DNA from 2 places in the Halobacillus sp. 12SKB genome. Region 1 is predicted to be linked to the other one. Evidence: riboswitches for the same ligand, from Rfam matches in the RefSeq annotation. Region 1 holds a riboswitch; the other holds the start of a gene.
What was found. Region 1 has a riboswitch for cobalamin ahead of ACQ4XT_RS03820 (acyl-CoA thioesterase). Riboswitches for the same ligand answer to the same signal wherever they lie in the genome.
Positions count from the first base shown of each region.

Region 1 (3,143 bases):
CTACAAGGTCAATCAGCCCTTTCGCAGCCTGCCCATTCGCTAGAAAGTCGTCAAGGATCAAGACGTGATCTCCTTCCTCCATGAAATCTTTCGATATGGATATTTCATTTGTTTCCTGCTTTGTAAACGAGTGTACCTTTGATGTGTAAAGGTGATCTTTCATGGTCAACGATTTCTTCTTCCTTGCAAAGATTGCAGGAACCCCCAGGCTGAGGGCTGTCATTTGAGCGGGTGCAATTCCTGAGGACTCTAATGTCAGTACCTTCGTAATCCCCAAATCTCTGAAACGGTTCGCAAACTCTTCCCCAATTTCTTTCATGAGTAAAGGGTCTATCTGATGATTCAAGAAGGCATCGACTTTAATAACGGAAGGAGATAGAACTTTCCCTTCTTCCACGATTTTCTTTTTCAAACGATCCATATCCAACGCACCTTTCTAGGTTAAGTATTGATGTAACAAAAAAGCACGAAAAGCTTGTTTCCTCTATGGAAAGCAAGTCTTTTCGTGCTTGACGTAGACAAAGACAATGAAACCGTGGACAGAAAAGTCCCGGTGTCTTGTGCTGCTTTTCATAGTCGGTCTATTTACGGTAAACCGGTAGAAACTTGCGGGCCCTATCCCCGCTATTATATGAAAACTTATATTCGAATGATATGGATATTATATCAGTTTATTGTTCGTAATCAACCCCTATCCAGGGAATTAATGGACAATATTTATGGTTTTGTTCGTGTTGACATGGTGGTTTGTTTGGGAGATAGTGGATGGGAAGAGAGTTTCTCTTTTCTAAAAAAAATTTTACTGCCTTATGGTGGCTTCGTTTTAGAAGCTGAAAAGGGAAGTTTGGTGAAAAGCCAACGCGGTCCCGCCACTGTAATGGGGAGGTGCATAGATGACCCACTGTTTTTTAATGGGAAGGGCTATGTGCTGATGAACCTGAGCCAGGAGACCTGCCATAAGGAAGAACATGAATTCCTACGGGAGATAGGAGGATGTTACGTGTATTGGATCTATCAAGAGCCTTTTTCGGTTCCATGAACGAAGGGGAGAATGCGCTTTGTAAACTCTCCCTTTGAGGGATAGTCACTTTCAAGAAGGAGGACACCATTCATGGAACCTTTACCTGTTCGTTATTCTAGAATGACTCAAACAAGATTAGTGCTGCCACCAGATACGAATCACCTGGATACTATTTTCGGAGGGAAAGTCCTTTCATATATCGATGAAATTGCTGCCCTTACCGCTATGAAACATTCAAACTGTGTGGTTGTCACAGCTTCCATAGACTCTGTGGATTTTTTATCTTCAGCTAAAGTAGGGGATGCATTGACGTTAGAAGCTTGTGTGACAAGCACGGGGCGTACATCAATGGAAGTGTATGTGAAAGTCTTTGCTGATGATTTACTTAAAGGCAGAAAGGTAATGACGACCGAATCATTTTTAACGATGGTCGCTGTAGATGTCGAAGGGAGACCGACACCGGTGCCGCCCGTTATACCTGAGACAGAGGAAGATAAACAATTGTTTGAAACAGCTCCATCGAGGAGGGAACATCGAAAAAGCAGGCCTGCCCTTAGATGACAGGTATTAAGTGTTATGAAAAACCAATAAATAAATGCAAAGACACCACATTTAGTGGTGTCTTATTTATACTTGTGTTGATTTCTTCCACTCAAAAAAAGCCCGCCTTGAAAGAAGCGGACTGCCTTTATGTTCGTTTTAATGGCAATGTACAACAACGGAATGATCCTCCGGATTTGATGATTTCTGAAAGGTCTACAGGTATCACATGAAACCCATATTTCTCTAACTGTGTGTTTAGTTGCTCGTTTTGAGGGAGGCTGATCACTTTACGGTCTCCAATGGAAAGAACGTTCGGACCCATGGTGAATTGCTCCTTTTTGGTGACTTCAATTACTTTGTATCGTGCAGAGATGGCTTTCAAACTGTTTTTTGTAAAAGCAGGAGGATAAAGGATTGCAGTAGATTGATCGATTACGTTGAATACGCAGTCCAAATGAAGGATGTCTTCTCTCAAAGGGACAGGGATGACCTGAAGATCATGGAGCCGTGATTGAAGCTCGCGTATGGCTTTATCGGATGTCCTTTTTGTTTCACCGACCCATACCGTTTTTCCGTCTACAACTATATCTCCACCTTCAATTGATGAAGGGAGGTCCTCTTCTACCTCGATATAATTCTCTCTCGCCCAGCTCCGGAGGACATCTGTTTCCTCTTTCCGGACCTTTTCACTCATAGAGCTGATAAACAGTCGATGATGAATGGTAAACCCGATATCTCTTGTAAACACCTGTTCATGAAGATCCGGCTGACTTGGAAGTTGGATGACTTCAATCTGATGATCTTCTAAAACCTGTACGAAATGATCATGTTGCTGGAGAGCTGTTTGGGCGTTTATGTTCTGGTATTGAAAATGTTTTTGGGTTTCGTTGATGATGTCAGTAATTTTCATATAAGAAGGCTTGGCGACCACGACTTTTTTCAGCGGTGAATATTCGGTGTGACATTGAACACTGTTTTCCGAAGCTATACCAACCATGTTAGATCCTCCTTTTATTCATATCCCCTTTCTTCCCCGGAGTGTAGAGAATAAAACAATAAAGCCCTGTGTATAGTTACCTATACGTAAAGGTAACTTTACTTTAAACTGTAATTAATTGGAGGGGTAATATGAAGAACCGGCTTATGGAGGGTAGAAAAAAACAGGGGTTATCTCAGGACAAATTAGCTGAGATCTTGCAGGTATCCCGTCAGACGATTATATCCATTGAGAAAAACAGATATTCCCCTTCCTTGCCGCTTGCATTTGAAATCGCGAGGGTATTTGGTGTTCGAATTGAAGATTTATTTATCTATGAATCAAAGGAGGGGGGAATGAAGATGGATTTCACTTCTAACTTTTTTAAAGTTATCGGAGTATTTTTCTTGCTATTGGCAGGTTTTTTAATTTTTGTGGGGGCGATGGGTGGCGAATGGCCGTCTATGATATGGACCATGGTTTCTTTGGGGATTTTATCTTTCAGTATGAGTTACTTATATCCTCAGTTCAAACAGAAGGATGAACGTATGAAGTGGATCAGACATAAGGCAGTATTTTATTCTTTCTTTATCATGATGGGAT
Region 1 is NZ_JBRFWR010000001.1:772,426-775,568, reverse strand. It holds gene ACQ4XT_RS03825 (xanthine phosphoribosyltransferase) at 1-421, opposite strand, end outside; purine riboswitch at 554-655, opposite strand; cobalamin riboswitch at 794-973, shown strand; gene ACQ4XT_RS03820 (acyl-CoA thioesterase) at 1,112-1,582, shown strand; gene ACQ4XT_RS03815 (dimethylarginine dimethylaminohydrolase family protein) at 1,710-2,561, opposite strand; partial or broken gene ACQ4XT_RS03810 (helix-turn-helix transcriptional regulator) at 2,693-2,896, shown strand.

Region 2 (3,143 bases), 2.2 Mb from region 1:
AAGAAAATCACCTGCCCATCACCTCTATTCCAACTTCAACTATATCTCCCTTTACTTGAAGGCTCAGTTTCGAAACGTTTGTGTGATTCTAGGGACTCCCGCGGAAAGCGAGTCATTCCCCTCCGCCCCGACCCTAGCACAAAAGCCTCGAAATCAAGTCTTAAAGAATCCTGCCCTTAACTTTAATAAACGATCCGGCTAAGAGAGCAAAAAAAGCTACCCTTGGTTTGGGTAGCTAAGTGACTTTCGATATGGCGTTTCTTTTTTCGTAGCGTTGGAAAAGTGTTCCGAGTATTGGAGATAGCGCCAATATGAACACAGTATTAGAAATCGCATGATTGATATCCATCGGGAGACCCGCTAAATAGTACGCCCAAAATGGCTGTCCTGCTGCCCGCATCGTCAAAGAAAGAATAACTCCGAAGAAAAGGCCGCTGACAAAGCCATAGATGGAAAGACCCCAATACGGCAATTTCGACCAATATTTCCCTAGAAGTCCAGCAATGATGCCTATGATTGACCAGGCGATAATCTGCCAGATGGTCCAAATCCCCATCCCCAGCAACACATTGGATACAAAGGTCGTGAGCAGAGCGATGAGAACCCCTGCACTAGGTCCGAGCCAGAAGCCCGCAATAATAATAATGGCTGTTACCGGCTGGATGTTCGGAAAGTGGGCTAAAGCCATCCTTCCTGCTATGGCTAAGGACGCGAGCATGGCTATCAATGTAAGCTTATACGTATTCATCATTCATCATTCCCAAGATTGATAATCAAAAACGATTTCGTCTCCATCCTCTACTTCGTATTCATTCGCTCCAACCATGGCTTCATCCCCGTTAATGGTGTACATCCAAGCCATTTTTTCTTCCTGGTTCCCAGCAATTCCTTCAATGCTGTTAATGAACCCTTCGGACTGTTCTACTTCATAGTTATCTTCCATGACTTCCATGAGGGTGGTTCCTTCTTCTACCGTAATTTCATCTTCAGCCATCATTTCTTCGCCATTGTTTTTAGATACCTGTACTTGTACCGTAACTTCCTGTACTTGTTCTTCTTGAGTCGCCGATGTTTCCTTTTCCTCTTGTGTACCACAGCCTGCTAGTACAGCAACAGCTAGAATCATGGCTGTTAAAACAGTGTTCCATTTTCTCATAACCATCTCTCCCTTTTCTTTTTATTTCACGGCCAGGAGGAGAGAAAAGCAGAGACAACCAAGTAACATGTATGGTAGACATCGTAAAATTCTTTTCTATCAAAAAAAGCTTACCCTTCTACAAGGGTAAGCTTAAGACAAACGAAAGGATAAGATCTACGTTTCACGTCATACCGATCGGTTGTCTCAAATGCTCAATCCCCGAAGCTTTGAAACATTGGATCAGGCAGGTCTACTGACTTGTGCGTCATCCTAATCAGGATCCTTCCCATACCGATGGCACAGTGGAATTTCCTTTTCGTCTACACTTACAGTTGCGAGGACAGCTCTGGTTTTGCACCAGATTCCCTATTAGGTCTTTTCAGACACCTGAATCCTCTTCATATGAAGTTTCCATAAACAAGATTACAACAATTTTCCGAATATAGCAACATTATTTTTCCTTATGTGAAAAGGGGACCTTAAAAGTGAACGTTGTCCCTTCTTTCAACTTGCTATGCACACTGATGGTGCCTTCGTGAGCTTCTACAATGTTTTTCGCAATGGCAAGCCCAAGACCTGTCCCTTTTTTATAATTTTTATTTTCACGTTTTCTCGATTTATCTGCTTTATAGAAACGTTCAAATACAAATGGAAGATCTTCCTCGGCGATTCCGTACCCGGAGTCTTTGACACTTGCAATCCATTCATTGTCCTCTTTTTCAAGAATCACCTGAACCTCACTACCCGGATCGGAATGTCGGATCGCATTATCAATCAAGTTTGTAAACACTTGCTCAATGCGGTCAGGATCAAAGTCGAGAAACCCGAACTCTCCTTCGACCTTCAACTGAAGGTCCACTTCCTTTTCATTGGCGATTCCACTGAATTTACGAATGATCTTGTTCATGAAAGGCTCCATTTCCACCGACTCTTCGTTCAACTGAATATGTCCCGCTTCCATCCGTGCAATATCCAGCAGCTCATTTACAAGACGGCCGATTCTTAACGATTCGTCATGGATGATTTGCGCGAGTTCATTTTTGTCTTCTTTTGATTCAGCAATGTCATCTACAATAGCTTCACTATATCCCTGAAGCATGGAAATGGGAGTTCGCAGTTCATGGGATACATTCGCGATGAAATCTTTACGAAGCTTGTTCAATCTTCTTTCTTCTGTCATATCCCGGAGCACCGCGACGGCCCCACGTACTTTTTCTTTGTCATACAAAGGTGTCATGATGATGACCCAGGACCTGCCTTGCAATGTCATTTCGATCATGGATTCATTCTCATCAGTGATGACATCGTTAAACAAATCCATCAGTGGTTCTGGAAGGGACGTTTGATCAGCCGAGGTTGATGCAGCGTTCTTTTCAAACTCATAGGCTTCTAAATATTGTTGGGCAGGAGGATTGGAAATGAGCACATTCCCTTCCCTGTTAAACGTAATGACACCATCTGCCATCGACCTCAAAATGCCTGAGAGTTGTTCTTTTTCCTGATTCAGAGCGTTAATATGAAACTTCAACTCCCGGCCCATCCGATTAAAAGCCATCGCCAATTCACCGATTTCGTCATGGGTACGTATAGGAATCTTCGTGTTAAACTCGCCTTTGGCAAGTTCGAGAGCTCCTTCTCTCATTTTAATTAAAGGAGCTGTGATTCGAGTGGAGAGGAAAAAGGCAAAAATAGTCGTTAATACAATGGCAATTCCAGCACCCAGGAATATAATTTTCGTCGTCTGTTCAGACGTTTCCTCAATCGTATCCAGTGATTGGTAGACAAAGACAGCCCCGTCCCGGTTATCAAGCGGGGTACCGACAACCATGACCCCTGTCTCTCCATTTCCCAGATCAGCAACTTTTTTGACATCAGCGCCTTCATTCAAAACAGTTGCTGTATCTGCATCACTTTCAAACCATGCATAATCAAGCACGGGCAGAGAATCTGAATCACTTTCTGAAACCAGCTGCTCATCTTCACTCAATACAATGACCGCACGACT
Region 2 is NZ_JBRFWR010000001.1:2,978,753-2,981,895, reverse strand. It holds gene ACQ4XT_RS14850 (ECF transporter S component) at 236-751, opposite strand; gene ACQ4XT_RS14845 (DUF4430 domain-containing protein) at 755-1,156, opposite strand; cobalamin riboswitch at 1,365-1,544, opposite strand; gene ACQ4XT_RS14840 (ATP-binding protein) at 1,590-3,143, opposite strand, start outside.
Region 2: linked by a shared signal. The riboswitch ahead of ACQ4XT_RS14845 (DUF4430 domain-containing protein) and the one ahead of ACQ4XT_RS03820 (acyl-CoA thioesterase) in region 1 are both predicted to bind cobalamin.